DNA from 4 places in the Paenibacillus sp. CAA11 genome. Region 1 is predicted to be linked to each of the others. Evidence: predicted binding sites of a transcription regulator. Region 1 holds the regulator's gene; each other region holds the start of a gene.
What was found. The regulator Rex, encoded in region 1, represses fermentation and respiration genes when NADH is low (regulators of the CRP and FNR family bind a similar motif). The targets are predictions, from matches to a motif close to TTGTGAAATATTTCACAA.

Region 2: a site for Rex is predicted at 6,353-6,370, ahead of nirB (nitrite reductase large subunit NirB). Genes of this name have one in related genera too.
Region 3: a site for Rex is predicted at 4,468-4,485, ahead of DCC85_RS20505 (formate/nitrite transporter family protein). Genes of this name have one in related genera too.
Region 4: a site for Rex is predicted at 2,218-2,235, ahead of pflB (formate C-acetyltransferase). Genes of this name have one in related genera too.

What each region holds. Positions count from the first base shown of each region.
Region 1 is NZ_CP028922.1:2,727,706-2,735,860, reverse strand. Features, by position in the region: gene panB (3-methyl-2-oxobutanoate hydroxymethyltransferase) at 1-491, shown strand, start outside; gene panC (pantoate--beta-alanine ligase) at 488-1,393, shown strand; gene panD (aspartate 1-decarboxylase) at 1,386-1,769, shown strand; gene DCC85_RS12610 (tetratricopeptide repeat protein) at 1,910-2,542, shown strand; gene dinG (ATP-dependent DNA helicase DinG) at 2,681-5,539, shown strand; gene DCC85_RS12600 (redox-sensing transcriptional repressor Rex) at 5,577-6,239, shown strand; gene DCC85_RS12595 (amidohydrolase) at 6,217-7,515, shown strand; gene DCC85_RS12590 (cell wall elongation regulator TseB-like domain-containing protein) at 7,614-8,099, shown strand.
Region 2 is NZ_CP028922.1:2,889,180-2,897,334, reverse strand. Features, by position in the region: gene DCC85_RS13475 (AraC family transcriptional regulator) at 1-629, opposite strand, end outside; gene DCC85_RS13470 (Gfo/Idh/MocA family protein) at 786-1,883, shown strand; gene DCC85_RS13465 (sugar phosphate isomerase/epimerase family protein) at 1,961-2,731, shown strand; gene DCC85_RS13460 (Gfo/Idh/MocA family protein) at 2,724-3,818, shown strand; gene DCC85_RS13455 (sugar phosphate isomerase/epimerase family protein) at 3,863-4,831, shown strand; gene DCC85_RS13450 (winged helix-turn-helix transcriptional regulator) at 5,065-5,385, shown strand; gene DCC85_RS13445 (hypothetical protein) at 5,567-6,268, shown strand; gene nirB (nitrite reductase large subunit NirB) at 6,475-8,155, shown strand, end outside.
Region 3 is NZ_CP028922.1:4,375,254-4,383,408, reverse strand. Features, by position in the region: gene DCC85_RS20530 ((2Fe-2S)-binding protein) at 1-352, shown strand, start outside; gene DCC85_RS20525 (YjdF family protein) at 712-1,128, shown strand; gene DCC85_RS20520 (SDR family oxidoreductase) at 1,276-1,914, opposite strand; gene DCC85_RS20515 (FAD-dependent oxidoreductase) at 2,243-3,601, shown strand; gene DCC85_RS20510 (phosphatase PAP2 family protein) at 3,777-4,433, shown strand; gene DCC85_RS20505 (formate/nitrite transporter family protein) at 4,590-5,417, shown strand; gene DCC85_RS20500 (molybdopterin-containing oxidoreductase family protein) at 5,759-7,825, shown strand; gene DCC85_RS20495 (MFS transporter) at 7,991-8,155, shown strand, end outside.
Region 4 is NZ_CP028922.1:2,877,270-2,885,424, reverse strand. Features, by position in the region: gene adhE (bifunctional acetaldehyde-CoA/alcohol dehydrogenase) at 1-2,058, shown strand, start outside; gene pflB (formate C-acetyltransferase) at 2,318-4,579, shown strand; gene pflA (pyruvate formate-lyase-activating protein) at 4,642-5,403, shown strand; gene DCC85_RS13405 (stalk domain-containing protein) at 5,627-7,891, shown strand; gene DCC85_RS13400 (Fur family transcriptional regulator) at 8,044-8,155, shown strand, end outside.

The sequences.
Region 1 (8,155 bases):
CAGCTATCGTAAATGCTGGCGTTCCGGTGCTTGGTCATATTGGCCTAACCCCGCAGTCTGTGAACCAGATTGGCGGCTACCGCGTTCAAGGTAAGGATGAGAAGGATGCCCGCCGGCTGATGGAGGATGCCAAGGCCCTTGAGAAGGCTGGAGCATTCGCAATTGTACTGGAGCTGGTCACGGAGGAAGTGGCCGAGCTCATCACTCGCGAGCTGTCGATTCCGACGATTGGAATAGGAGCAGGCCGTCACTGTGATGGTCAAGTGCTTGTTTTTCATGATGTGCTTAAATATACGTCCGATTACCGTGAGAAGAGATTTGTGAAGACCTATGCCGACATTGGTTCGCTTATTAAGAGCGGCATATCTGCCTATGTACAGGAAGTTAAGACCGGAGCATTCCCGGCCCAGGAGAATGTATTCACGGCCGAGGAAGCCGTTATTGAAGCGCTGTATGGTGCCAAGAAAGAGAAAGAAGGGGACCCATCATGATTCAGATGAGTAATCCAGCAGAACTGCGTTCTGCGATCAAGGAGGAGCGGTTTAAGGCCGCAAGAGAGGGCAAAGAGCTGAAGGTGGGCCTCGTTCCGACCATGGGCTATCTGCATGAAGGTCATGCAAGCCTGCTGCGCAAAGCTAGAGAAGAGAATGACCTGGTTGTACTAAGCATCTTTGTGAATCCCATTCAATTCGGACCGAATGAAGATTTGGACCGGTATCCCCGCGACTTGGAGCGGGACCAGGCCTTGGCGAAACGCGAAGGCGTGGATATTATTTTTGCTCCGGGAACTCAGGATATGTATCCTACGCCAACGAAGACTAAAGTTCAGGTTGCTGAGCTGACCACTGGCTTATGTGGGGCTGCTAGACCGGGACATTTTGATGGGGTGACGACCGTGGTTTCCAAGCTGCTTCATCTCGCTTCTCCCGACAGGGCGTACTTCGGCCTTAAGGATGCGCAGCAGCTGGCCGTGCTAAGCCAAATGGTTAGGGACCTCAATATGGATGTGGAGCTTGTCCCATGTCCGATCGTAAGAGAAGCTGACGGACTTGCGCTCAGCTCACGGAATGTGTATCTTACAGCCGAGCAGCGGGAAGAAGCGCTGGTCCTCTCGAGATCGCTATTTGAAGCCCGCAAGTGGTACGATTCGGGGGAATCCATAACACCCCGTGAAATCCGCAGACGTATGCACGATTTGATTGCAGCCCAACCGCTGGCCGAGATCGATTATATTGAAATTGTATCCTTCCCTTCGCTGGAGCCACTGGCAGAGAACACAGCAATTCAAGAACTCACACAGCCCATCTTGCTGGCACTTGCTGTGAAATTCGGGGGAACGCGGTTAATTGATAATATATTATTACATTCTAATGAGGTGCCTGTTCATGTATAGAACAATGATGAAGTCCAAGATTCACCGGGCGACCGTAACTGAAGCGAATTTAAATTATGTTGGCAGCATTACCATAGACGAAGATTTAATGGAATCCGCCGATTTGCTGGAAAATGAAAAAGTGCAGATCGTCAACAATAACAATGGCGCCCGCTTGGAAACCTACGTAATTCCAGGCCCTCGGGGAAGCGGAGTGATTTGCCTGAACGGTGCCGCAGCCAGACTGGTGCAGCCTGGGGATGTAGTCATTATTATATCTTATGCTCAAATGTCATCTGAAGAGATAAAGGGCTATAAACCAACCGTGGTTTATGTGGATGATCGGAATCAGCCCGTAGAGAAAAGCCATCAGGAAATACACGCGACAGTTCGTTAATTTTTAAAGTTATTTGACTTACCAGACAGGGCCTGGCTGCACGTTATGCAATAACTGGAGCCGAGAATGAAAACCCCCTCCTAAACAAAAAATGAACCTATGCTTTGCACTGATTTCATTTTCGTTTAGGTGAGGTGGAGATGATGTTTCAGCATGTATTTGCCGAAATGAACGAAATACTTGATGAAATCGCCTTAAATTATCCGGCTGCAGAAGGTCATCAAAAGCAGGAGCTGAGCCGGAAGTGGCGGCTGCTGAAGCATATGAGTGACGGGATCATTGAGGAATGGCTTACCCTGGAAGAAAAAATGGGGGAGATTCAGCAGAAGTGGAAACCTGAAGAAGCTGCTTCCGATCTTCAAGCCGCGGAATTGGATAGCACTGCCTTTGTTAAAGGGCAGGGCTATTATCAGCTCCAGATGTTCACAGACGCGGTTAAGCAGTTCGAAGAAGCCGTGCAGCGTTATCCCTCCAGTGTACTGGCCCGTCTGTATCTGGCCATGTCCTTATTGAATCTAGCCGAATTTCTTGAGGCTGCCGGGCACTTTGAAGAAGTGCTTCAGACCACCCCAAACAAGCGGATCCGATCTATCTGCTGTAATGCACTAGGCTGTATAGAAGCTATGGGAGGCCGTACCGATCTGGCGAAGGCTATGTTTATGACGGCGTATCGCCTGGATCCTTCGCTTCCCGAGCCACTGCACAATCTGGAAGCGTGCCTTACAGATCAGGGGATCTACCGGTTTGAGAGCGAGCTTGCCTCCTTGATTTAACAGGCGAACCATCTGTGATGCGTTCCTGGCGCCCCGTGAGCGTCAGGAACGCATTGCTTTTTTTGGCTTCAATTTTCAAACGGCCATTTTTTTGTTATGCTTAAAGACAGACTGGAACGAAAGGGATTCTGAATAACAATGAAATATGCCGTACTCGATTTTGAAACGACGGGTAACCAGTCCTCTGATAAAATTATACAAGTGGGGCTTGCCATCATAGATCATGACTTACAGGTAACCCAGGTTTACGGTTCTTACGTCAACCCGGGGATGCCCATCCCGCCCTTCATTACCGGACTTACTGGAATTACCGACGAGGACGTCGCCCAGGCGCCAGGAATCGAAGAGGTGATGATGGAAGTTGTGCCCATGCTGGACGATGTTGTATTGGTTGGGCATAACGTAGCATTTGATTTTAACTTTTTACAAAATGCGCTCGATCAGTCAGGGTATCTCCCCTTTACCGGACGCATACTCGACACCATGGATTTTCTGAAAATCTGCTTTCCATCCCTTACGTCCTATCAGCTAGGCCTCGTAAGTGCAGAGTTTGGTCTGGAGCATGATCGGCCGCACCAGGCCGACAGCGATGCGCTTGCAACGGCACTTATTTTCCTGAAGTGTTTGGAGGAGCTTGAAGCGCTGCCGCTGATTACCCTTCAAAGGCTGTCTGATTTATTTGCAGGTGAGGACAGTGATTTGGGCTGGTTTTTTGATGCGTTAGTGCAGCAAAGAGAAAGCGAGGCGCTGCAAACTACGGACAGCGATGGCTTTACGTATTACCGCCAGTTTGCGCTCCAAGCTGAAGATTGGATGGATATTCTTCCCGCACGGATGAATGAGGAGAAGAACCCGCTGGAAGGTGTATCCTTTGACGGTTTTCTGGAGCTCGTCAGAGAGCGTCTGCGGGAGAAGCTGACAAATTACGAAGAGCGGGACGCTCAGAATTTGATGCTTCATGAAGTGATGAAGGCTTTTGAAGAAGACAAGCATCTTCTGGTGGAGGCGGGAACGGGCACCGGCAAATCGCTCGGTTACCTTCTTCCCGCGATTTATTCTGCTGTGAAGACCGGTGAGAAGGTCATGGTCAGCACGCATACGATCAACCTTCAAGAACAGCTGCGGGAGCGGGATCTGCCGCTGCTGACCGAAACGGTTCCATTCCCTTTCCGCGCTGCGGTTTTCAAGGGGCGTCAGCATTATTTGTGTCTGCGGAAATTCGAGCATAAGATCAATAGGCGGGATTTTGCCAATCCTAAGGAAGAAGCAATCACGGCCGGGCAAATGATCGTATGGTTAACCCAAACACAGAACGGTGATGACGAAGAGCTGAATCTGGGCCGCGGCGGAGACTTTTGGGAATCGGTGGCCAGTGAATCAGATTCCTGTCTTGGGCGCTCATGCCCATGGTTCCGCAAATGCTTCTACCATCGTGCCAAGCATGAAGCTGGAGTGTCGGATGTCGTCATTACGAACCATTCCAAGCTGTTCACCGATATCCAGGCCGGACATCAGCTCCTTCCAAGCTACGAACGCCTCGTGATCGATGAAGCCCACCATCTTGAAGATGTTGCTGGCAAGCATCTCGGACTGCATATGAAATATTTCACGATCATTCACACGCTGACCCGCCTTTATAAGGACAGCCGGACAGGCCAGCTTCCGAACCTGCGCATGCAGCTGCAAAGCACAGGCACGGAGAAGGCCCTTGAATGGAGCAGCGTGATTGACACCTTGTATCCTCCTCTAATTGAGGTGAAGGAGAGCTGGGACCGCTTGAGTGACCTTCTGTTCGGGCTGATGCCTGAACGCAGTGATGCTGCGCCAGGTGAGCCTGGGCAGTTCGTGCAGCGGCTCCTTCCGATGAAGAAGCCGAAGAACTGGGATCAGCTGCAGGTATTGGAGAATCAAATCCATATCTCCATCAGCGAGGTTGTCCGCAAGGGAGAGCGAATGCTGTCTGAAATTAAGGATGAACAAGAGGATTATGGCTCTGAAGGTCTCCTGACCGACCTGGGGGGCTTGTTCAAAGACTTGGGAGCGCTAAGAGATACACTGCGCTTTTTCATGAAGCTGGACAGCGAGGATACGGTGTATTGGCTTGAAGGCAACGGTCATTATCGCAGCAAGTCTCTCCAGCTGTATGCCGTGCCGATTGAAGTGAGCGAACAGCTGAAGGCCTATTTTTTTGACAAGAAAAAGAGTGTTGTGATGACCTCGGCGACACTGTCTGTAGATAAGTCGTTCCAATATATGATCGACCAGCTCGGACTGCAGGAGGCGGCAGAGCAGGATCGGCTCATAACAAGCATGCTTCCTTCGCCGTTCCGGTACCGGGAGCAGGCGCTGCTTGTCATTCCGCGGGACTTTCCCAGCGTAAAGGGAAGTGTAGGAGATGAGCATTTTATTCAGACCTTAGCAGGCTCACTTGCGGATTCCGCTATAGCCACACAGGGCCGGATGCTTGTTCTGTTTACGTCTTACCGCATGCTTCGTCAAGTCTATGATCCTTTGAAGGAGAGACTGTCTGCCCATGGAATTTCTGTCATTGGGCAGGGGGTGGATAGCGGCAGCCGTACCAAGCTGACCCGCAGATTCCAGAGCAAGGAAGCTTCGGTTCTGCTGGGGACGAGCAGCTTCTGGGAAGGGGTCGATATTCCTGGGGAAGCTCTGACCAGTCTTGCTATCGTCCGCCTCCCTTTTCAACCGCCCAATCATCCGCTGGTTGAGGCGAAGAGCGAGCGGCTGCAGCAGCAGAAGAAGAACCCGTTCATGAAGCTGTCGGTTCCCCAGGCAGTGATTCGTTTTAAGCAGGGGTTCGGTAGACTGGTACGATCCTCTAAGGATCGAGGAATTGTCATTGTTTATGATACACGTATACTGGAATCTTATTACGGCAAGTACTTCTTGTATTCTTTGCCGGGTCCCAAGATGGAACATATGCCTATGAGCCAAATGGTTTCCCGGATCTCGGACTGGCTTGACTCAGCCGAATAGTACGCACACGGGGCGTAAATAAGGGGGAACACTAGAGATGAAAACAGAGAAAATATCAGATGCCGTAGTTCGGCGTCTTCCGGTCTACCTGCGTTACTTGAATGAACTGAGCAGCCGTGATGTATCGACAGTATCTTCACAGGAGCTTGGGCAGAAGCTGGATTTGAATCCGGCTCAAATCCGTAAGGATCTAGCTTATTTTGGTGATTTCGGGCGCAAGGGGATCGGTTATGATGTGACCTATCTGATTGAGAAGATTCGGCACATCCTGAATTTGGATCAGCAGATTAGCGTGGCGTTGGTGGGGGCCGGTAATTTAGGCCAGGCCCTCTCCAACTACAATACTTATTTGAACGACAATATGAAGATTGTCGCTGTCTTTGATGCATCTCCTGCGAAGGTGGGATCAAAGATCAATTCATTGATGATCCAGCCGATCGAGGAGCTTGAGGAGACTGTCATCAAAGAGAACATACGAATCGCCATTATTACGGTGCCTGATTTTGAAGCACAGCGTGTTGCGGATCAGTTGGTTCGTGCAGGAATTCAAGCGATCTTGAATTTTGCTCCGTCCATTCTGAAGGTTCCATCTGAAGTTAGGGTGCATGCCGCCGATTTCACTACAGATTTGCTCAGCTTGGCATATTATTTGGATAACGGGAAGGAGAATCAGACGAATGAGTCGGAAGTGGCTGATTGAGAACGGAGCTTTTGCCGTAATGCAGGCAGAGAAGCCTGTAATCCATGGCTATATGCTGATCGAAGATGATCAGATAGCCTATATTGGAGAACAGCGCCCAAAGGTTCAGGAGGGTACTGAAGTATTTGACGGACGGCATCTTCTGTTCATGCCTGGCTTGATCAATACACATGGCCATGCAGCAATGTCTCTGCTGCGGGGTTATGGTGATGATCTAGCGCTTCAGGTATGGCTTCAGGAGAAGATGTGGCCGATGGAAGCAAAGTTTACCAGCGAGGATGTATATTGGGGAACCTCGCTTTCTGTATTGGAAATGCTCAAGGGAGGTACGACGACCTTTCTCGATATGTATGACCATATGGACCAAGTGGCTAAGGTGACTTCAGAAAGCGGAATCCGCGGCGTGCTGTCACGCGGCGTGATTGGTCTGTGTCCGCCTGATGTACAGCAGCAGAAGCTGGAGGAGGCCGCTCGCTTCTCCAAAGACTGGCACGGACAAGCTGATGGAAGAATTACAACGGTGATTTCACCGCATGCTCCTTACACCTGTCCTCCGGATTATATTGAGAAATTTGTGCAGCTCGCACATGATTTGAATTTGCCGATGCATACACATATGTCGGAGACGGCTGCAGAGGTTCAGCAGAACGTCGCGGATTATGGCCTTCGTCCGGTTGCACATCTTGAGAAGCTTGGCATGTTTAGCCGGCCTTCACTTGTTGCACATGCAGTTCACCTGGAAGATCAAGAGATTGAGATTCTTGCAGCTCACGGGGTAGCTGTGTCTCATAATCCAGGCAGTAATCTGAAGCTTGCGAGTGGAGTAGCCCGTGTACCGGATCTGCTGAAAGCCGGGGTTACTGTGTCCTTGGGAACGGACGGTGCAGCCAGCAATAATAATCTGGATATGTTTGAAGAGATTCGCTTGGCGGCTCTGATTCACAAAGGTGTATCCGGTGACCCTACTGCGGTTCCAGCCTTGGAAGCACTCAAAATGGGCACAGAGTACGGTGCGAAGTCTGTCTTTTTACACAATACAGGCAAGCTTGCGGTCGGAATGAAGGCGGACTTTATCGCACTAGATACGGATCAAGCGCATTTGCTGCCGAGAACGGATTATATCTCTCATGCTGTATATTCGGCGGGGCCGAAGGATGTAGCCCATGTCTGGATTGACGGAAAACAGATCGTGAAGCACGGCGTCTGCTTGACCCTGGATGAGGAACGGATCCGGCGGGAGGCTCAGCTAGCTTTTGAAGGGCTGCTCGCAAGATAAGAATAGCTAGGTGGAGTGGAGCTTAAGGCAAAGAGCCATAAGGCAAGTTTAAGGAGGCCGAAAGCTCCTCTCCTTTTCAGGGAAAGGAAGTGACGCGCATGAAGAACAGGACGAGGTGGATTCTGGTTGCTATAATGGCTGTTATACTGGTATTTATCGGCGTATATCAGTATTACATCTATGTGCAGAAGGACACCTGGAAGGCGGAGGATGCAGCGATTTTGCGCGCCAAGAAGGAAGCAGGACTGGTTCAGACGACGGAGGTAACGAAATCGGTCTGGGATACGGTTTGCTGGGTAGTGGAAGGCAAGAATGCCGATGGTGAGGACATCATGGTCTGGCTTGATGGGGACAGCGCTCCCCATATAGAGCTGAAGAGCAACGGCCTGTCCAAGCAAGCGATGACCAACAAAGTCAAAAGCGAGCTTCCGGATGCCCGAATTGTCCGGCTGCTGCCAGGTGTCTATGAAGGCCAATATGTATGGCAATTATTCTATAAAGCGGATGATCATTATTATTACCGATTCTATCGATTTAGCAACGGACAGCCTTTATCGGAACAGTTCACCGTGCCTAACCGATAGTGTAAGCAATAGAAATATATAGAATGAACTAAAGAAATGAATGTTATAGAGCCTTA
Region 2 (8,155 bases), 160 kb from region 1:
CTTCGTCCAAAAGTCGCTTTGAACAAATGAACGGCCCGGGATACGCTTATGCCGGCATGGGCGGCGGCGTCTTCCAGACGGAACGGCTGTGCGGCATTTTCCTCAATGAAGTGCTTGATCTGGTAGGCGAGGTAGGATCCCTGATTAGACAACGGTCGTTCGCTCAACTGACGATCTATATCGAGACATAAAATTTTCATGTAGTATTCCGAAATCTCAGGACAGGGGTTGGTGATGCGCTGCTGCTCTAATGTAATCTGGCGAAAAAGCCCAATGAACCCATCCGAGAGAGTTGTTTTGATTTTATTGGGACGCTTTCGTGCTGCCCACCATTCATCCACCCAAGGTCCGCGTAAGAAAATGAAATAATCTCCGCTGATCATACGCAAATCAGCCTTGTGATCATCGGGAGACTCGATGCGAAGCTCGTAAGGCTCTCCGGGCGCAAACAGAAGTAGATCGCCTGTCTCCACTGCCTCTATTTTATTCTCACAGCGGGTAAAAGCTTTGCCTTCGGTCTGGATCCGGATCAGATAATGATCGAGGCCAGCCAATTCGTTCATATAATACGATTTGCGATGTACAGAATAACCGGCTGCTAGAATATGTAACTCATCTGTGCGGTTCATACCAACCTCCAAAACAGTTCATAAAATAATGACCAGATTGTTCATGTTTAAATCATATTATTCATTTTGTTTTGAAGCAAATGATAATAACATAATAACTAGCTTAGGAAGCTAAGCAGGAGTTTATTCATAGTTCATCCTTGGGAGTGAATTAACTTGACGATCATGAATATAGGGCTCGTAGGATGCGGCAATATCAGTCCGGCCTACCTGAATTATTTGCAGGGAACCCAATCGGTAAGAATTGTTGCGTGTGCTGATCTGCTTCAGGAGATAGCAGAGGAACGGGCAAATCAGTATGGAATTGAAAACGTATTCACCGTAGCGGAAATGATGAAGTCCGAGAAGGTTGATCTGATCCTGAACTTGACGGTGCCTGCTTCCCATGCGGCCATTAGTCTAGAGGCGCTTGAGCATGGTAAACATGTATATTCCGAGAAGCCGCTGGCAATTTCGCTCGGTGATGGCAAAAAAATTCTAGAGCTGGCCGCCCGCAAAGGCTTAGTTGTTGGCTCTGCGCCGGATACGTTCTTGGGCTCGGGTCTGGCGACCAGCCGTCAGGCCATCCTGGAGGGCCGGATCGGGCGCCCTTTGGCGGCCTCAGCATTTATGCTTGGCGGCGGGCCGGAAAGCTGGCATCCGAATCCGGACTTCTTCTACGCCGCAGGAGGCGGACCCATGTTCGATATGGGGCCCTATTACTTGACAGCTCTCGTTCACCTATTAGGTCCTGTCATTCGGGTAAGCGGTTCCACTGGGAATTTAAAGCCGGACCGTAAGGCTATGGTGGGACCGCGAGCCGGCAGCCCGATCCTTGTGCAGACACCGACACATTATAGCGGAACGCTCGATTTTGCGGGCGGAGCGATCGGGACACTGGTGACGAGCTTTGACGTGTCGGGTGGCAGCACACTGCCTGCGATTGAGATTTATGGGACGGAAGGTACTCTGTTGGTGCCGGATCCTAATCAGTTCAGCGGTGAAGTGAAGCTGCGGCGGAGAGACTCCGAGGAATGGGAGACGCTGCCTCCGATCTTTGAAAGCCATGGAAATGAGAGGGGAAGAGGAGTAGAAGATCTGGTCCAGGCCATTGCTGAAGGGCGAGAGCCACGGGCTTCCGGGGCTTTATCCTACCACGTGCTGGAGGTGATGCATGCCTTTGGGCGGTCTTCACAAGAGGGGAGACATGTGGCGATAGAAAGCGCAGCCGAGCTGGCAGCAGTGGCTGCTAGATCCTTAAGCACAAGCCGTTGAGGTCATATTAGGGATTTGCCAGGGCAATGCCCCTGGATCCATAGATGAATTGACAATAAAAAAATGAGGTGAGGTCCATGGTTCAGGTTGGATTACAGCTTTATACAGTGAGAGAGCAGCTCGAACAAGACTTTGAAGGGACGCTGCAGCGTATCGCCGAGCTTGGTTATCAAGGCGTGGAGTTTGCAGGTTTTTACGGAAGAACAGCGGAGCAGGTTCAAGAAATTCTTCAGAAGACAGGACTGAAGGCGCTGGGAGCGCACACTCCTTACGCTCGCCTGAAGAATCATCTGGATGAAGAGATTGCCTTCAATAAGCAGATTGGCAACAGCTATTTAATTTTCCCTTATCTTGCTGAAGAGGATCGCAACCGCTGGGATGAGATCATTGAAGATATCCGCAAGATCGGGCTGAAGTGTCAGCAGCAAGAGATGACTTTGTTCTATCATAATCATGAATTTGAATTGACAAGCAGCTTGGAGGGAGAGCCGGTTCTGGATAAGATCTTTGGCAGAGTCCCGGCATCGCAGCTGCAGGTAGAGCTGGACGCCTGTTGGGTACATTACGCCGGATACGACCCCCTAGAGTACATTATGAAATATGCTGGCAGACTTCCGCTGCTCCATTTGAAGGATATGATTACACGTCCAGACGGTTCGGCGGAGACCGTGGAGCTGGGCCAGGGTGAAGTGGAAATTAAACGCATTGCAGATGCGGGAATATCGGCCGGAGTAGAGTGGCTGATCGTTGAACAGGATTTCTGCGCTAAGCCGCCTATGGAAAGTATTGAGCTTAGTATGAAGTGGTTAAGAACTTATCAGAATGAGGGAGGGCAAATTCATGTCTAGACGTTTGAAAGCTGCCATAATCGGATGCGGGGGGATTGCTAATGGCAAGCACCTGCCGAGTCTATCTAAGCAGCCTCAGGTAGATCTTATTGCTTTCTGCGATATTGTGGAGGAGCGGGCCAGCAAGGCGGCTGAAGAGTATGGCGCTGAAGGAGCCAAGGTATACACAGATTATCGGAAGCTACTTCAGGAAGTAGATGCAGATATTGTGCACGTCTGCACACCTAATGACTCACATGCGGAGATCACGGTCGCTTCTTTGGAGGCAGGGAGTCATGTGATGTGCGAGAAGCCTATGGCTAAGACGGCCGACCAGGCCCGCCAAATGCTGGAGGCGGCCAAGCGGACCGGCAAGAAGCTGACGATTGCGTATCAGAACCGCTTCCGCAGCGATAGTTTGTATCTGAAAGAGCTATGTGAGAGCGGGGAGCTGGGGGACATTTATCTCGGCAAGGCACTAGCAATTCGCCGCCGTGCTGTTCCTACATGGGGCGTGTTCCTGGATGAGGAGAAGCAGGGCGGTGGCCCATTAATTGATATCGGTACACATGCTCTGGATCTTACGTTGTGGTTAATGGATAACTATGAGCCGAAGAGCGTGACAGGTTCTGTATTCCATAAGCTGGGCGGACGCAAGGACGCAGCTAACGCCTTTGGGCCATGGGACCCTGAACAGTTTAAGGTCGAGGACTCCGCGTTCGGGTTTATTACGATGAAGAATGGGGCCACGATTATTTTGGAGTCCAGCTGGGCGCTGAATGTGCTTGAAGTGGGGGAAGCTCAGACCATTCTATGCGGTACAGAAGGCGGAGCCGACATGAAGAACGGGTTGAGGCTGAACGGAGAGAAGAACAGCCGTTTGTTCGAGACGAAGGTCGATTTGGGAACCGGTGGCGTAGCCTTTTTTGAAGGGCAAGAGGAGTCGGAAGCCTACCGTGAAGCAGAAGCTTGGGTTCAGGCTGTGCTTGAGGACAAGGAACCGCTGGTCAAACCGGAACAGGCTCTTGTTGTTACAGAGATTCTGGAAGCCATTTACCAATCAGCCAAAACCGGAGAAACCGTATATTTTGATCATGAACGTAATTGATGACTAGCTGAACGAATAGGATACAGCAAAGGGAGGAAGGAATTTTGAAGCTGGGTGTATTTATGGTGCTGTTTGGCGGACGATCCTTGGAGGAAGCGCTTGACTATGTGGCAGGACAAGGGGTACAGGCTGTGGAAATTGGCACAGGGGGGAATCCGGGGAAGGCTCACTGCAAGCCTGAGGATTTGCTCGAGAATAAGCAGGCATTGGCGGCCTTCAAGAAAGCGATTGAATCCAGGGGTCTGACGATCAGCGCTCTTAGCTGTCACGGGAATCCCCTTCATCCGCAAAAGTCTTTGGCAGAAGCGGATCATAATGATTTTGTAAAGACCGTCAAGCTGGCAGAGCAGCTTGAGGTACCTGTCGTGAATACGTTCTCGGGCTGTCCGGGCGATCATGAGCATGCCAAATATCCGAATTGGCCTGTTGCTCCATGGCCTAATGATTATCAAGAAATCCTAAAATGGCAGTGGGAGCAAAAGATTATTCCGTATTGGACCGAGTGGGGGAAATTTGCAGCAGATCATCATGTGAAAATTGGTCTTGAACTCCATGGCGGATTCTCAGTGCATACTCCTGCCACTTTGCTTCGCCTCAGAGAAGCTGCAGGAGAAGTGATTGGAGCAAATTTGGACCCAAGCCACATGTGGTGGCAGGGAATTGATCCTGTTGAGGCTGTGAAGATTCTTGGCCGACAGGGGGCTATCCATCATTTTCATGCCAAAGATACTGTTATTGACCCGATAAATGTGAATAAACACGGGCTTACGGATATGCAGTCTTACTCTCTGATGCAGGATCGGGCTTGGCAGTTCCGAACGGTAGGCTATGGTCACGATATGAAGACTTGGGCTGATATCATCAGTGCGCTGCGCCTGGTCGGCTATGATTATGTGGTTAGCATTGAGCATGAGGATGGACTCATGTCGATTGAGGAGGGATTCTCCAAAGCCGTGCGGAATTTGAAGCAGGTGCTGATCGAGGATTCTGCTGGTGAGATGTGGTGGGTCTAACCGAATATTTAAAATCATTTCATCATAAACTAGGGCGGCGGTCAGTATAGACTGCCGCCTTTATTTTACATGTTTTGTCATGAAGTGATGATTTTTCTTCTTGAAAGTTGTATAATCGGTTATTATTCAGGTTTTCAACTTGATAAAAATATGGTAAAATGATATATACTAACTTAACGTAAGCCATAGTTATGATCATTATAGTCCCGGCTTGTAAAGAGGTGAGAAAGCAAATGGAGACCAGCGATCTTAATATGTGCCCTCGCTTTGAGACAGCATTCTCGTTCCTTGGAAAGCGCTGGAACGGCCTGATTATTCAGACATTGATGAGCGGTCCAAAGCGGTTTAAGGACATTTCTAATCTTATCCCTTCGATGAGTGATAAAATGTTGTCCGAGCGGATGAAGGATCTGGAATGCGAAGGTATTCTTGTCCGCCACGTATATCCCGAAACTCCGGTTCGGATTGAATATGAGCTGACCGAAAAGGGGAAAGCTCTGCGTCCGGCAATGGAGCAAATTCAATCCTGGGCAGAGAAATGGGTTGAACTGTAATTTTAGCCCTAATCATTAATATTACCAAAGGCTCAGCGGGTAAAGCGCTTGAGCCTTTTTGTATGCCGGTAGACGGATTATTTCACCAAACCTGTTGAACATTTGTGAACAGCGACCAGGTCCGGTATGCTATAAATAACGAAATCTTTGTATAAATCTATTATAGAAACCGGGTGAGTAAATGAAATCATGGATCCGTCCCTTATTTGTCCTGTTGTTCGCAAGCTTATTGATATCAGCCTGTACTTCGAAAAAAGATGCTCTTCCCGCGACCGGGACACCAACAACCCAGGACGGGATTATGCTTATCATAGATGGTGGTAAATATACGCCTGATGTCACTCAAAGACTTCATGTGGACTTTTCTGATGGAATTACAGTAAGAGATGTTCTTGCTAGCAACGGGGCTATCCGCTTATCTGCCGATGGCAGCAAGATTGAATCGGTGAGTGAAGTGTCGCTGGATGCTGATCTTGGATGGGGAGTTCGCCTTAATGGAGAAGATATTCCCCCAGAGTCGTGGGACAAGCTGTTATCGAATAGAGATGAAGTTATGGTGCTGGTTGAGGCGCACACTAACGATGGACCTGATCGTAAGAACCATGTTGTCCTGAAGATAAACGGAGGGCTAAATTACCCCACGCTCAAGCACTATTATATAGATATGTATACAGACAGTATCTCCGTTAGACAATTGCTGCTCAATAGCGGGATTGTTCAGCTGAACGAAAGTCGTAAAAGCGTGATGTCGGTCGACGGATATATGCCGCGGGTAACAGAGCGGTGGATTGTGAAAGTCAACAATAAAAAGCTGCTTGACAGTGCGCTGGATATGCTACTAAAACCAAGCGACACTGTTGAAGTGCTGCTGGATAGAATATAGCATGTATTTACTGCCCAGGTGTAGGAATAAAACTGCACCCTGGGCATTTTTTCAAGGGGGAGAAAAAAATAATTATGACATTTTTAGTGAAATAATTCACAAATGATGTGAATCAAATCACAAACCCCCTAAAATTTTAAATGTAAACTGAAGTTAGAATTTGAGAAATAAGCTATGTACGGTTAACAAGGGAGGCTTATCTAAAAATGGAAGCATATAAAGAGAAATTAGTTGTAATAGGAAATGGCATGGCAGGCATAGGAACACTAGAACAAATCTTGAAGCTGAGCACGGCATTTGAAATTACTGTGATTGGGAGCGAACCGCATCCTAATTACAACCGAATCATGCTCTCTTATGTGCTGGAAGGCAGTAAAACAGTTGATGATATTGTGCTTAATGATTGGAATTGGTATAAGGACAACGGAATCACACTTCATACCGGCACCACGGTAGAACAGATTGACAGCAGCGCCAAAGAGGTTGTTACGAATTCTGGGATGAGAGTCCCTTATGACAAGGTGATCATTGCCACAGGCTCTAATTCGTTTATTCTGCCTATCCCCGGCAGTGATAAAGAAGGAGTGGTGGGTTTTAGAGATATTGCAGATTGTGAACAGATGCTGCTAGCAGCCAAACAATATAACAAGGCAGCGGTCATCGGAGGCGGGCTGCTGGGTCTTGAAGCGGCCAAAGGACTGGTGCAGCTGGGTATGGATGTTACCGTCGTTCACTTAATGAACGATCTGATGGAACGGCAGCTCGATTCACAGGCGGCGCTTATGCTGAAGATAGAGCTGGAGCGGCAGGGCATTAAGTTTAAGATGGGTGCTCAAACGGTTGAGCTTATGGGTGACAACAGAGTTACCGGCCTGCGGTTTGCAGACGATACAAGCCTCGATGCTGATTTTGTAGTTATGGCGGTAGGGATTAAGCCCAACGTGGCAGTAGCTAAATCCAGCGGCATTCAAGTAAATCGCGGGATTGTGGTGGACGATTATATGCGCACCTCCGCGCCAGGTGTGTATTCGGTCGGTGAATGTACGGAACACCGCGGTGTATGCTATGGCCTGGTAGCCCCGTTATTTGAGCAGGGCATGGTGCTGGCCAAACATATTTGCGGGGTAGAGACGGCTGGATATGAGGGTTCCGTAGTATCGACCAAACTGAAAATTTCGGGTGTGGATGTGTTCTCGACAGGTGAATTTATTGAAGGGCCGGAGCATGTTGTCATTTCCAGCAAAGATGAGTGGAAACGCACTTATAAGAAAATTTTGCTTAAAGATAATGTGCTCGTTGGAGCTGTCCTGTTTGGGGATGTTCAGGATTCGGCTACCTTACAAAAGCTGGTTAAGCAGGGCGAAGTGATGACAGATGAGCTCTATGATTCCCTGATGGGAACAGGCTGCTGCGGAGGCGGTGGAAAGAAACAGGCTTCCATAGAGACGATGGCCGACGATGAAATTGTCTGTGGCTGTAACGGGGTAACCAAACGCACCATTGTAGATGCGATTACAGAGCAAGGGATGACCACCGTAGACGAAATCAAAGCCTGCACCGGAGCGACGCGTTCTTGTGGCGGATGCAAGCCTGTGGTGGAGCAAATTCTGCAGTTTGTTCTCGGAGAAGGATTCCAATCTGCCGCGAAGCAGGGGATTTGCGGATGTACTTCCCTAGACCGTGACCAAATTGTAGCGGAGATTAAGGAAAAAAGATTGACGACCACCAAGGAAATTATGAATGTTCTGGAATGGCGCAATCCGGAAGGCTGCTCCAAATGCAGACCAGCACTGAATTACTATTTGGGAATGATCTATCCGGACACGCACGAGGATGAGAAGGAATCCCGCTTTGTAAATGAGCGGATGAGTGCCAATATTCAGAAGG
Region 3 (8,155 bases), 1.6 Mb from region 1:
TACCTTGGGACAGCTGTGGTATCAGATGCCGCTTGGAATAGAGTATTATTTAAAGCATGGAGCAGATATGCTGGAGGATGAATCGGCTCGAAGCCGGATTGAAGAAGGCTATAGATATACTGTAGAGGGATTAGCGCCATCGGTGTTTGGTTTGAAGCAAAATCCCTTCGCCTTTAAGCGGGTCTACATTGACGATCCGTATCACCCGGGGGAGAAGACGGTCATGAAGCCGACTTGCTGCCTGGCGTACCGAACTGATGCTGGGTACGGGTATTGTCAATCATGTCCGAAGCTGACCAAAGAACAGCGGGCAAAAATGAATGCCGAGATCTCGCAATCTTTGAATGCGTAATCTATGCTGCTGAGGCAAGGTTAGAACTTTATCTTTCAGAAGGTTAGGAGAATGGAATTCTAGCCTTTTTTTGTTGTGAATTTATATTACTGCCTCTTATGATTAGCCATGTCCTTCTATTAAGGGCATGGCATTTTTGGCTATAGGCAAATTTGCACGGACGAAAGGGTGGACGAATGCGGGTTACTTTTTTATCATAAATACGGAGCGTTAAAAACACAGTCCGGTTGGTAGTCCGGGCATACCTCTAGCTTGTGACGGCATGGTAAACAGCGTGGCGCCGTTAGAATTAGGTATCAGTAGCCTTCCCCCCTCGGGATGTCCGAACGTTTCCGTAATTTTATTGAGGGGGTTAACTAATGAAGTTAACGGTGTATTATGAGAATCCGCATTGGGTCGGCATTGCCGAGACCAGGGAAGCAGGAAAGGTGCGGGCGGCTAGGTATGTGTTCGGTTCAGAGCCGTCAGACCCGGAGGTGCTGGAATTTGTGCTCTCCGGCCAACTGTCTGCGCTGGCAGAGCGCATGACCGTGGAAGTGGCGGCCAAGAGCTCGATGCCGGAGCGGCGCATCAATCCGAAGCGGCTGCAGCGCCTCGCTGCAGAAGAGAGCCGTTCTCGCGGCGCGGGAACATACGCGGAGCAGGCGATCAAGCTGCAGATGGAAGAGCGCAAGCTGGAGAAGCGAGCGGCTAACCGGGAGCAGCGCGAGGAACAGAAAGCGCGCAAGTTTATGCTTGCCAGGCAGAAGGCCAAGGCCAAGCATCGCGGACACTGAAGCACCCTTGTGTCTAGCAGCCTTGACCCATAAGGAGGACTGCCGTTCTTCAAAGAAACAAAGCGGCTTCCCGGAGAATTCGGGAGCCGCTTGTTTTTTATTTGCAGCTGTCTAACCGGCGAAGCGATTCAGAGAACATACTGCGCCTCAGCCTAAAGTGAGGAGGGCCTCTTCAAGCGGGATATGGCCCTCGATGAGATCAAAGGAGGTCTTCTCTGTCTGCGGGTGCTTGAGTGCAAGCACAGCGGCTCTGGCTACATCTTGCCGGGATATTCTGCGGCTGACCGCCTTGTCATCGGCAGCATCCAGCAAGACAAGGCCCTTAGGAGGGTCATCTGTGAGCTCTCCGGGCCGGATAATCGTGTGGTTGAGCAGGCTTTCCTCCAGTGCCTTCTCGGCTCTGCGTTTGGCAAGGAGATAAGGCTTCAGAGCGGCAGGCATGCCGTCCGGATTCAGTGTTCCGATAGAGCTGATTAAGATGAAGCGGGGAATCCTGAGCAGTCCAGATTGTTCGATGAGACGAATGGTGCCTGTATGGTCAACTTCTTCCGGATCGCCTGAGGCTCCGGCTCCCACGGCGCAGATCACCGCTGCAGCTCCCTTCATGCCTTCAGAGAACGTTCCCGACAGGTCGCCTATGTAAGGGGCTGCTCCCAGCTTGCTCAGAGTATTCGCCTGTTCCTCGGAGCGCACCAGGGCATGCACGTTATAACCGTCCTGGCTGAGTTCTTCAACGATCCATCTTCCTGTTTTGCCGTGGGCACCTGCAACAAATACGGTATCCATGAGATCCCTCCATTCTTCACTTATTTATCTTTACCCCATACTGACTTTTTATAAATCCGGACGGCATAATGCTTAATTCGCCAGGGAAAACTGATAGCAATCGATAATTGCAAACCAAAAACAGCATTGCTGTGATAAATGTTTCCTAATCCGAAAGGGAAAACGAAGAAAATGTGAACATTTTAAGAATGTGAAAAAAGGTACTTGAATTGTGAAAAACATCACACTATAATAAATGTCACAAGGTGATTCATTTCACAAAGATGTTAAGACCTTTAATCACAGGTTTTTAAATTATATTATTCATTTCCTTAAGGAGGAACTCATCATGAAGGTAGCAGTTATCGGTTGTACTCACGCAGGAACGGCAGCAATTGTCAATACGGCGAAGCTTTATCCTGAAGCGGAAATTACGGTGTATGAACGTAACGATAACATCTCTTTCTTATCTTGTGGTATTGCGCTTTATGTCGGGGGCATGGTGAAGGATCCTCACGGCCTGTTCTATTCCTCCCCCGAGCAGCTTGATCAGCTTGGCGTAACTACGAAGATGCGTCATGAAGTTATAGCTGTCGATACCGACTCCAAACGGCTTACCGCACGTAACCTGGAGACAGGAGAACAGTTCGAAGACACTTTTGACAAGCTGATTGTGACCACAGGTTCTTGGCCGATTGTGCCAAAATTCGAAGGCATTGAGCTGGAAAACATCCTGCTCTCGAAGAATTACAATCACTCTAATACCATTATTGAGCGGGCTAAACAAGCGAACCACATCGTGGTTGTAGGCGCCGGATACATTGGAGTGGAACTGGTAGAGGCGTTTCAGCTTAACGGCAAGCAGGTGACCCTAATTGATGCCGAAGAGCGCATCTTAAGCAAATATCTTGATCCGGAATTTACCGATAAGACGGAAGCTTCACTCAAAGAGCACGGAATTAAGCTGGCACTTTCACAGAAGGTAACCAAGTTTGAGGGATCCGAAGGCAAGGTTCGCAAGGTCGTAACTACCCATGGAGAGTATGAAGCTGATCTGGTTATTCTCTGCATCGGGTTCCGTCCAAATACGGACCTGCTCAAAGGCCAGGTTGAGATGCTGGAGAATGGTGCGATCGTAGTGGACGAATACATGCGCACAAGCAAACAGGACGTATATGCGGCAGGGGACAGCTGTTCGGTCTTCTACAATCCAACCCAGAAGCACGCCTATATTCCCCTGGCTACCAATGCGGTTCGCATGGGCACGCTGGTGGCCCGCAATCTGATTGCACCGACGGTATCCTATATGGGTACACAGGGCACATCAGGGATTAAAATCTACGAGGATAACATTGCCGCAACCGGACTCACCGAGGTATCCGCGAAAGAGGCGGGAATTGACGCAGATTCGGTTATCATTACGGAGAATTATCGTCCTGAATTTATGCCTACCTTTGAGCCGGTAACGCTGAAGGTGGTTTTTGAGAAAGAGTCGCGCCGTATCTTAGGTGCACAGCTCATGTCCAAGGCAGAGCTCACTCAATCCATCAATACGATTTCGGTATGTATCCAGAATAATATGAAGATGGAGCAGCTTGCCTTTATCGATTTCTTCTTCCAGCCACACTACAACAAGCCGTGGAATTTCCTGAATACAGCCGGGCTTGAAGCATTACCTTCTGTGCCTTCGCTGGAGACGGTTCACTAACTTGTATTAAGCTGATTGAAGCTCAAGGTCAGCCAGAGTAATCTGGCTGGCCTTTTTACGTATAGAATGATGAATTCAGGATTAGAGAGCGTGTATATACGAAATTCCCGGCTATTTGCATGAAGTGTAAATTATAGGCTAAAGTAAGAAGGGATTTGTCGTAATATAGGAGGACTTGGTTAACGTGAGTTTAAAAAGAGGATTATCCCGCGGGTTCTTGATCAGTTTACTGTGTGCCGTCTTTTTTGGCCTTATAGCGCTATCTATTCGGGACAATAAGATACATAACTTTGACAGTACGATCATCAGCTGGGTGCAAGGGATGGAGAGCTCTGGCTTGACTCAATGGATGAAGGGGCTTAGCTGGATTGGAACGGGCCTGCCGGTAGTAGGAGTGACGCTGCTGGTTATGCTGTTCTTATATGGCGTGCTGGGTCACCGCCGGGAACTGATCTTTCTCGTGGGGGTGTGCGTTGGCTCTGCGCTGCTGAATGGGCTGCTTAAAGCAGTCTTCCAACGAGCGCGGCCAACGATTCACCGCATTGCTGAAGCGACAGGCTACAGCTTCCCGAGCGGCCATTCCATGGCCGCCTTCACGCTGTACGGCGCTCTGGCTTATCTGCTCTGGAGACATATCCCTGCCCTGCTTGGGCGGATTCTGCTGATCGCCGCCGCGCTTCTGCTTATTCTTGGCATCGGGATCAGCCGGATTTATCTGGGAGTACATTATCCAAGCGATGTGCTGGGCGGCTACTTGGCAAGCGGCTGCTTGCTGGCGGCAGCCATCTGGTGTGCCGGACCGTATCTTCATGGCGGACGAGGGCATGTATGATAAAGGTAGGGTTTAGTCCCCTGCCTGCTTTGTAATGTGAAATGTTTCACTATAAATGCAGGGTAGTGATTTTTTTCACATTTAGAAGCTATTCTTGCAGGTACAATGATAGACGAAGAAGCAGTGAACGAAAGAAAGCAAAGGAGACGTTAGATTATGGCTTACTATAAACCTCAGCAAATCGCGGAAACGACGGTGGAGAACGGGGTTAAGAAGGCGCATAACCCTTTGGTGGCGGTGCTCATTTTGGGTTTTCTGGCGGGGGCATTTATCGCGCTTGGGTTTCTGCTCGATATTCGGGTCATTGCCAGCGCCCCTAAAGAATGGGGAAGCTTTGCTACATTCGTAGGTGCAGCTCTTTTCCCTGTAGGTCTGGTGCTGGTCCTGCTGGCAGGCGGCGAGCTGCTGACCGGGAACATGATGGCGGTTCCGCTGGCGCGCATGGCCAAACGAATCACGACGGGTGAAGTGATTAAGAATATCATTTTGATTACGATCGCAAACTTTGTGGGTGCGATTTTCGTTGCGTTCTTTTTCGGCCACATAGTCGGCTTGACCTCCAGCGGTCCTTATCTGGACAAATTGGTAGAGATGGCTGGGCATAAGCTGGATGACAGCTTCCTTCAAGCCTTCATCTCCGGGATTGGCTGTAACTGGCTTGTGGCGCTAGCCGTATGGCTGTCCTATGGAGCGGATAATATGAGCGGTAAGATTCTAGGTATTTGGTTCCCAACGATGGCATTTGTAGCGATCGGCTTCCAGCACGTTGTGGCTAACATGTTCCTCATCCCGGCCGCCATCTTTGAAGGTCATTTCTCTTGGGGGGAATACTTCATGAATTTCATCCCGGTGTGGCTCGGCAACCTGACGGGCGGGGCCCTCTTCGTCGCCGCCGCTTACTGGGCCGCTTACTTGCGTCCCTCCAAGACGGAGTCTGTTCGCGAGCCTGTGGCTGCTCAGGAGTCATTTCGCAAGCACGCATAGGCCTTAATTGCAGTGACCCGCTTTCGCGTATAAGCTATTTTCAATTCAAGCCTCTCGCCGGTTTGCATCGGTGCAGGGGCTTGTTTTCGTACATTTATCCAAATGAAAATGAATCCGCCATGAAACAAAGGTCAGGGGGAATTAACCTAAGTTCATGGCGGATCACGTTTGGGAGTAGTCCATGATTATGACATTTTTGCAAAGGCAAAAACGCATTCAACAGCCATTACCCTGACAGCTCAGGATTGAATCATTCGGGTGAGACAAATTTGAAGTAATTCTAGACTTCTTCCCACTGATTCCCTACAATAACAACAAAGTGTTGCTTAGGGGGAATGGAGATGAAGGATGAGCTTAATGGGGTATTCCCTGCGGTATGTCCGCTGGATTGTCCGGATACCTGCGGCTTGCTGCTGCATAAGGAGCAAGGGCGGATCGTCAAGGTCACAGGTAATCCAGAGCATCCGATCACGCGGGGAGCCATTTGCAATAAGGTTCGGAATATGACAGAGCGGGTCTATCATCCGGAGCGGCTTCTCTACCCCATGAAGCGCGTAGGCGCCAAGGGAGAGGGCCGCTTTGAGCGGATCAGCTGGGAGGAAGCGATTGATGAAATTGCGGGCCGGTACAGACAGATCATAGACGAGCATGGGTCTGAGTCCATTCTGCCATATAGCTTCTATGGAAATATGGGAATCCTTAGCGTGGACGGTATGGATCGCCGGTTCTTCAACCGGCTGGGATCTTCCCGTCTCGGACAGGGCATTTGCAATGCTGCAGGCAATACGGGCTGGAAGTATACGATGGGATTCGGCGGCGGGACAAGTCCGGAATCGGCAATCAAGGCGAAGCTGTTCATCGTGTGGGGCGGCAATATTGTCAGCACAAATATGCATATGCTGACCATGATAGAGCAGGCCCGCAAAGACGGCGCCAAGCTGGTCGTCATTGACGTGCACCGCAACCGGACGGCGCAGCGGGCAGACTGGTTCATCCCGCTACACCCAGGCACGGACAGTGCGCTGGCGCTGGGGATGATGAACGTCCTGTTCAGCCGCGGCTGGACGGATGAAGCCTTCCTAGCGGAGTATACCGTCGGAGCGGAAGAACTGCGCGAGCATGTCAAAGCTTATCCGCCAGAGCGCGTCTCCGCAATTACGGGCGTCCCTGCAGAGGACATTGTCAAGCTGGCGGAGCTATACGCCACGACTTCGCCGGCGTATATTCATATCGGCAACGGGCTGCAGCATCATGATAACGGCGGAATGACCGTGCGTACCATTGTCTGCCTGCCGGCCTTAACCGGACAATGGCTGGTGGAAGGCGGAGGCGCATTCAAGACGAACGGGCCTTATGGCAACATGAATGCGGATGCATTAGAGCGCCCGGAGCTTAGGTCCAATCCCGGAGCTCGTCTAGTCAGCATGAATCAGCTGGGAGAGGCCTTGCTGGAGCTTGAGCCCAAGATCCGCTCCCTGTTCGTGTACTGCTCTAATCCGGCGGTGGTGGCCCCGGACACGACCAAGGTAGAGCAGGGGCTGATGCGGGAAGACCTGTTTACGGTCGTACATGATCTATTTTTAACGGATACGGCTAAATATGCGGATATCGTGCTGCCGGCGACCTCTTCCTTTGAGAATACTGACCTGTACAGTTCCTACTGGCATCACTACGTCCAGCTTCAGGAGCCGGTCATTCCTCCGCAGGGGGAGAGCAAGAGCAATGTGGAGATGTTCAAGCTGCTTGCACAAGCGCTCGGATTCGAAGAGGATGCCTTCCAGGATACAGAGGAAGATATGATCCGCCAGGCACTGGATTATGAAGCCAATCCTTATCTGGACGGCGTGTCGCTTGAAGCGCTGAAGGCGCAGCGGTTCGTTAAGCTGAATATGGAGCCGCAGCGTCAATATTTGCGTCGGTTAAACACGCCATCCGGGAAGATTGAGCTGCTGTCGGAGCGAATGGCTGCTGCCGGGCTTCCAGCGCTGCCTACTTATGTGCCGCTTAAGGAAGGATATGATGGAGAGCGGCGCCCCGGGCCTCTGGCTAAGTATCCGCTCATGTTCATCTCTCCGCCGAATCACAGCTTCCTGAACTCTACCTTCTCCAATGTGGAGAAGCTGACACGAGTAGAGAAGGAGCCGCTGCTGCAAATCCATCCGGAGGATGCCGTCCAGCGAGGAATAGCTGACAGCGATCCTGTCACGGTGTTTAACGACAGAGGTCGCTATGAAGTCAAAGCGCAGGTTACGGACAAGGCCTTGCCAGGTGTGGTGGTCAGCCAAGGATTATGGTGGGAAGGCGAAGGCGGGCGTCAGCGCGCCAACAGGCTGACCGCAGATCGGCTGGCCGATATGGGCGGAGGAGCCACCTTTTTCTCGACTGTTGTTGAGGTGAAGCGTCAATAAGTGTGCTTGCCGGAGGGATCTTTTTTAGAGATACTGGTCTCTGGGTTTAGTTGAACAATTTGTTGTGATTCTGCAAGGGGAGGCCCGCTTCGATCCGGGCTTCCCTTTTTTGCTTCGCCCTGCTGCTTAGATTATTAGCTTATGAGATGGGAGCATGACCTGCATATGAAATGGTTGGAGTCTTATCCGCGTGAGGTTAAGGTCTTTCTGGTTGCTAGTCTGATCAACTCCGCAGGCGGTTCTTTAATGTGGCCGCTAATTACGATGTTTGTATACAAGGAATTGGGCCGAAGCATGGCGGAGGCCGGCCTGGTTATCCTGATTCAATCG
Region 4 (8,155 bases), 150 kb from region 1:
AGAACGAATGCCTTAATGAACCATCCTGATGTGGCGTTGATCCTGGCAACAGGCGGATCTGCCATGGTACGTGCAGCTTACAGCTGCGGCAAGCCAGCTCTCGGCGTTGGTCCTGGTAACGTTCCTTGCTTCATTGAGAAGAGTGCGAATCTGGATCAAGCGGTTAACGATTTAATTCTCTCCAAGACATTTGATAACGGTATGATCTGTGCTTCCGAACAAGCGGTTATTATTGAAGAACCGATCTTTGATCAAGTGAAGAAAAAAATGATCGCTAACGGATGCTACTTTGTAAATAAAGAAGAAGCTGCCAAATTGACAGCAGGCGCGATCATCGCTGATAAATGCGCGGTAAATCCGACCATTGTAGGTCAACCGGCGACTAAAATTGCTGAGCTGTGCGGAATTCAAGTTCCAGCAGGCACCAAGATTCTGGTTGCTGAAATTGATGGCGTAGGTCCTAAATTCCCGTTGTCTGCTGAGAAGCTGAGCCCTGTACTTGCTTGCTATAAAGTTAAGACTGCGGAGCAAGGGATTGATCGTGCAGCAGAAGTTGTAGCCTTTGGAGGCATGGGCCACTCCTCGGTGATCCATTCGAATAATGAAGAGATCATTCAAAAGTTCTCGGACCGCCTGCCAACTTGCCGTATTCTAGTGAACCAGCCATCCTCGCAAGGGGGCATCGGGGACATTTACAACACGAACCTGCCTTCCCTGACACTGGGCTGTGGATCGTACGGTCGTAACGCTACTTCGTCGAATGTAACTGCTGTGAACTTGATCAACGTGAAAAGGGTGAATCGTCGTACCGTGAATATGCAATGGTTCAAAGTTCCGTCGAAGATTTATTTTGAGAAGGGCGCGACTCAATATCTCGCCAAAATGCCGGATATCAGCCGTGTGCTGATCGTAACAGACCCTATGATGGTGAAGTTAGGTTATGTAGAGCGCGTCGAACATTACCTCCGCCAACGTCAAACTCCGGTAGCGATCGAGGTATTCTCGGACGTTGAACCAGATCCATCGACAACTACGGTTGAGCGCGGTACTGAGCTTATGAGCAAATTCCAGCCGGACTGCATCATTGCACTTGGTGGCGGTTCTCCAATGGATGCTGCAAAAGGCATGTGGCTGTTCTATGAATATCCGGACACTGACTTCCATAACCTCAAACAGAAGTTCATGGATATCCGCAAACGGATTTACAAATACCCGCGTCTTGGTCAAAAAGCGCAATTTGTTGCAATTCCAACAACTTCGGGTACAGGTTCGGAAGTTACTTCGTTCGCGGTAATTACAGACAAAGTTAACGGTAACACCAAATATCCGCTTGCTGATTACGAGCTCACACCAGATGTGGCCATCATTGATCCGGAATTTGTATATAGTCTGCCAAAAACAGCAGTTGCTGATACAGGGATGGACGTTCTGACTCACGCTATTGAAGCTTATGTTTCGGTAATGGCTAATGACTATACAGATGGCCTAGCAATCAAAGCGATCCAATTGGTGTTCCAGTACCTTGAAGCTTCAGCTCTTACAGGTGACAAACTTGCCCGTGAGAAGATGCACAATGCTTCGACTTTGGCAGGTATGGCCTTTGCAAATGCGTTCCTTGGCATCAACCATAGCTTGGCGCATAAATGGGGCGGTCAATACCATACAGCTCACGGTCGCACCAATGCAATTCTGATGCCGCACGTCATCCGTTATAATGCTAAGAAACCAACCAAATTTGCAGCTTGGCCTAAATACACTAACTTTGTTGCAGACCAACGTTACGCTGAAATTGCTCGGATTCTTGGGCTGCCTGCGCGCACTACGGAAGAAGGCGTGAAGAGCTTGATCAATGCTATTCGCGACATGAATCGTAAGCTGGGTATTCCTGAAACCTTCCAAGAGCTTGGCTTCGATCCAAAAGACTTCGAATCGCGTGTAGATTACCTTGCCGATCGTGCATTTGAGGACCAATGTACTACAGCGAACCCTAAATTGCCTTTAGTAACTGAACTTGCTGAAGTATATAGAGATGCATTTTACGGCAGATTTGAAGAATAAGAATACTTTGTGAAAAAGGTGACAAATATCACTCAAAAAGTGATATTTGTCACAACCATTTCAACCGCTATGGGTATAAAATAAAGCTATAAAAGATCCCCGATACAAAACGAGTAGAGTAGTAGATCAGCAAGAGAGAATAGGCTCGTTGTATCTGATATGTGAAATTTATCACAAATTTTAGGGATCTGAGGCGGAGGTCATAAATTAAACCTTCAAGCCTTCGCACTCCAAACTATATATATGGAGGGAATACAAAATGTCGGTGATTGAAAAAGAAGTTCAAAACGTACAACCAGGTTGGAGAGGCTTCAAATCAGGAAAATGGCAAAAGGAAGTTAATGTTCGTGACTTCATAGCACAGAACATTAAACCTTACCTTGGCAATGAGGATTTCCTTCAAGGTGCAACACAGAACACAAAGGATCTCTGGAAAATTGTTTCCGAGCTGAGCAAGAAAGAACGCGACGCAGGTGGCGTGTTGGATGTTGATGTAAATACGCCTTCTACAATCGTTTCCCATAAACCAGGCTATCTGGATAAAGATAAAGAACAAATCGTCGGTGTTCAAACCGATGAGCCATTCAAACGTTCTCTTCAACCATTCGGTGGAATCCGGATGATGATTGACGCTTGCAAGGCATATGGCTTCGAGGTTCCAGAAGAAATCGTGAAGATGTTTACAGATATCCGTAAAACGCATAACCAGGGTGTATTTGATGCATATACTTCTGAAATGAGAGCGGCTCGTAAAGCGGGTATTATCACAGGTCTTCCAGATGCTTACGGACGCGGCCGGATTATTGGCGACTATCGCCGGGTTGCACTGTATGGTATTGATTTCTTGGTAAACCAAAAGAAACATGAACTTAAAGACTTGGAATTAGACGTTATTGATGAAGATGTTATTCGTCTTCGCGAGGAATTATCCGAGCAAATCCGTGCTCTCGGTGAATTGAAACAAATGGCAGAAATGCACGGATATGATATTTCCAAGCCGGCTAATACAGCCAAAGAAGCGTTCCAATGGGTATACTTCGGCTACCTTGCAGCCATTAAGGAACAAAACGGTGCAGCAATGTCACTGGGTCGTGTATCCTCCTTCTTGGACGCCTATATCGAACGTGATCTTGAAGAAGGAACTTTGACAGAAGAACAAGCTCAAGAATTGGTTGATCATTTTGTCATGAAGCTGCGGATTGTTAAATTCCTGCGTACTCCGGATTACAACGACCTCTTCAGCGGTGACCCAACTTGGGTTACAGAATCCATCGGGGGGATGGCTGTTAACGGACAAACTCGCGTTACCAAGAACAGCTTCCGCTTCCTGCACACTCTGTACAACTTGGGACCAGCTCCGGAACCAAACCTGACTGTACTTTGGTCCGAACAGCTTCCTGAAGGATTTAAGAAATACTGTGCAAAAGTTTCAATTGAGACTAGTGCAATTCAATATGAAAACGATGATCTGATGCGTCCGATCTATGGGGACGATTACGGTATTGCTTGCTGTGTATCCGCTATGGAAATCGGCAAACAAATGCAGTTCTTCGGTGCTCGTGCTAACCTTGCTAAGGTTCTCCTATACGCAATCAACGGCGGTAAAGATGAGAAGTCCGGTGTTCAAGTAGGACCTGAATATCCTGCGATTACTTCCGAAGTGCTGGATTACAAGGAAGTGATGAAACGCCTGGTTCCAATGATGGAATGGCTGGCTAAACTGTATGTGAATGCTCTGAATGTAATTCACTACATGCACGATAAATATTCCTATGAACGCATTGAAATGGCGCTGCATGACCGCGATATTCTTCGCACCATGGCTTGTGGTATCGCCGGCTTATCGGTTGCTACAGACTCCCTGAGTGCTATCAAGTATGCGAAGGTTAAACCGATCCGCAACGAGAATGGCATTGCTGTTGATTTTGAAATTGAAGGTGAATTCCCTTGCTACGGTAACAATGATGACCGTGTAGACAGCATTGCGGTGGATCTGGTAGAAACCTTCATGGGCATGATCCGTAAACACAAAACTTACCGCAATTCCCTGCCAACTCAATCCATCCTGACCATCACTTCTAACGTTGTGTACGGTAAGAAAACAGGTACCACACCGGATGGACGTAAGGCTGGCGAACCTTTTGCACCAGGGGCTAACCCAATGCATGGACGCGATAAAAAAGGTGCACTTGCTTCCTTAAGTTCCGTAGCCAAATTACCATATGAACACAGCCTGGACGGTATTTCCAACACCTTCTCCATCGTGCCAAAAGCACTGGGTAAAGAACCAGAAACACGTAAGAGTAACCTGGTGTCCATGATGGACGGATACTTCGGAAGCAAGGCACATCACCTGAATGTAAACGTATTTGACCGTGAACAACTGCTCGATGCAATGGATCATCCAGAGAACTATCCTCAGCTGACAATCCGCGTATCTGGTTATGCAGTTAACTTCATTAAGTTGACTCGTGAGCAACAGCTTGATGTTATCAACCGTACCTTCCATGGATCGATGTAATATCGACCCTGACCATTTCTAATTACATTTCCTGCAGTACCCTGCAGAAAGGATGACGTAACATGATCAAAGGGCGTATACATTCATTAGAAACTTTCGGAACGGTCGATGGCCCGGGCATACGTTTCGTACTCTTCATGCAGGGCTGCTTGTTAAAATGCCAATATTGCCATAACCCGGATACATGGAATCTGGAAGGCGGCAATGAAATGACGCTGGAAGAGGTCCTTTCAGAGATTGAGCCTTACATTAATTATTACCGCTCTTCTGGGGGAGGGCTGACCGTTTCCGGCGGGGAGGCAACGCTGCAGGCTCATTTTGTCACTGAGTTGTTCCGTGAAGTAAAGAAACGCTGGAACCTTCATACCACGTTGGACACTAATGGATATAATGATGGGGATAAAATAAAGGATCTGCTTGATGTAACGGACCTAGTGATGCTGGATTTGAAGCATATTAATAATGAAAAGCATATTAAGCTGACTGGTAAACCTAATGAACGCATGTTACAGATGGCTAAGTGGCTGTCCGAGCATAATCGGCCAATGTGGATTCGCCATGTGTTTGTGCCAGGTATTCATGATGATGAGCAGGACCTTCTGGAATTGGGACGGTTTATCGGCAAACTTAATGCAGTAGAGAAATTTGAAATTCTTCCTTATCATCAGATGGGGATATACAAATGGGATGCACTGAAATGGGATTATCCTCTTAAAGGTGTACCTTCTCCGACTGAAGAAGAAATTGAACGGGCCAACCAGCTGATTCACCGGGGAATGCAGGAAGTCTCAGATCAGGCAGCATCTGCAACAATGTCACAGTAAGTAGGCAGTATATCTTTGCCCAAGCGGCTCAATCTTACATTGTAGGATTGAGCCGCTTTTTTTATTGAAGCATGCTGAAGCCACGCTAATTTTACGTTTAATGGGATAAATTCTTTTGTTTTTACATTGTTCGAAAGAATTCAGCAACTTTTCCTTACTTTTGACGTTAAATTATATGGGGATTTAAAGAACGTAACAAAATGGGAGCAGAAGGAGCTTTATCATGAACTTCAAGAAATTAGTCGTGACTACTGTGTTAGCCTCAGCCCAAGTGGCGATGGTGATTCCTGCGGTAAACGCCCAGGAGGTAATTCATGGAACTGTGATTGAAACGAGAACTCCAGCAGCAGACAGTACTACAGATTTGGGGGATGTGCTGTCAGCAGCACCTGAAACTACATCTGATCCGGCAGCTCAGTCGGTTTCATCAGATCAACAGGCCAGTGGAGACCAAGAGCAGAACGGTGCAAAGCAGCCGGCTGATGCAACCACAGCACCAAATACCGGAGATTCAGCACAGGCGGGCGAGCCTGGTTCTGAGAATGGGGGGGCCCCTGCAAATTCTTCTACAACCACAGACAGCAGCACTCTGGTAGATCAGGGTCAGTCTTCTGGTCAACTTATTCTTATGGTGAATAGCAATAAAATGTATCAAAACGGGCAAACGTTTACGGCAGCCGAGCCAATGGCGGCCAAGAACGGCGTATCCTATGTAGCAATCAGATCTCTGGTCAACCGCGTAGGACTAAACATCTCGTATGACAGTAAGACCAAAGAAACCGTGATTAAGCGTGGCGGAGATGAATTAAGATTTAAACTAAACAGCAATACTTACAAGGTTAATGGGGTCAAGAAGACCATGGCGGGGAAATCCTATTCTACGAAGAATAATGTCTTCATGGTTCCATTAACTTCGATTACTAAGGCGCTTGATCTCCCTTACAAATTCGATGCTAAGGGAAAACGAGTGATTGTGGAAGTATCCACCAAGCCTGTCGCCAAGTTCAAAGTAACGCCATCTGAAATTGTTGCCGGACAGACTCAGGTTACATATCAGACGGAATACAGCTCTCCAACCGGTCAAGATATTGTTCAAGAGCGCTGGGAAGGTCGTGAAGACGTCTTTGCTAATCCGGGTACCTATGTTGTAGCGTACAGCGTGATGGATGCCAGCGGACAGTGGAGTGATCCATATTCCTTAACGATAAATGTTGTGAAGCCGCATACCCCGCCGGTAGCTGCTTTTACTACGGACAAAGATACCTATAAGATGGGCGAACTTGTTACTTATACGAATCAGACTACCGATGAGCAGGGCTTGGATGGGATCACGTATACATGGGAGAACAACAAGCGGGCATTCTTCACTCCAGGTACCCAAACCATCCGCCTGACGGCTAAGAATAAATACGGCCTTACAAGTACGGTGGAGAAGACAGTAACCATTACAAATGAGACACTGTATACCGAGAGCGAGTTCAACCAACTCTTCACTCCGGTTGGGGAGAAGTATTCATTCAATGGATCGCAGGTTCCAAGCTGGGATAAGATTAATTATACCTTTACCACTGATCCTGTGACCCTAATTCGAAGCAACAGTCCGGAAACCAACTATACTGAAGGAATTCTGTATCGTGAGACTACGGTCGGAAAAGCGCGTATGATGATTCATCACTTGAATGCGACGGGCAAGGATATGAAGCTGTACGTGGTGGCTACTAATCCGAATACAAGTCCTGTGAATATCTTCCAGGAAACACTGGGAAGTGCAGGGCCGAGCAACAGTCCAACCGCGGCAGGGAAAATCTCACTCCTGCGCTATTTCACCTCAATGCAGACCAGAGAGATGGAGAAGGATATCACACTAGCTCCAGGAGAGCAGAAGATTATCTTCAACGATACTGCTGCTTCCAGTATGAAGCAGGGGGATACCATCTCGCTCCTCTCTGATTATTATACGGAATCCCCGGTTCAGTTTGATGTGATCATGATTGAGGCGGGCAGGGATCCGATTAAGGAATTTGCTACATTAAACATTATTCCACGAGATGGCATTCATAACCGTGGTACATACCCGGATGCAACACGTACGGTTCAGTATGATGAGCTTCTTGGAATCACCCCTTCACGGTTTATCCTTGGGGATGATTCAAGTGATCCCTTCCAACACGGGGTGGATGCTCCATATAATACAGAAGAACGGAATCTGGGTAACTTTGGCGTGCTGTACAAGATTAGAGCTTCGAGAGTCGCTCCGCACACGCTGATTACGTTCAACCCGCGCGGAGGAACTTATACCGGCTATGTTATGGTTAACGGCAAAATTGTAGGCTTGCCTAACTCCGGAACCCTGAGCAATCCTAGCGAAGGAGCTGTTCTATACCGGACCGGAGATCAGGAAGAGATGGTGGACTTTATCTTTACTCCATCGCTCGGCAGCAACTTGGCTGTCAATCTGCTATTCCAACCTTTACCAGAAACAAAATAGTTGTCATAAAATGTGGCAGCGCATGGAATTGAATTCCATGCGCTGCTTTTACTGTTGTTGCTTGCTTCATTGACGTGCCGGTTATTTTGCGGCATTATGATAATAGAGTACAAAACAGATGTAAAGAAATGCATGACAGGAGGGATGCCGCCATGCTGACGACAGATGAGATCATCGGTGTGATGTCCAGACAAGGACTGCGGATTACCGATCAAAGACGCACATTGGCTAAGCTGTTTGCAGAAAGTGATGGATATTTAACTC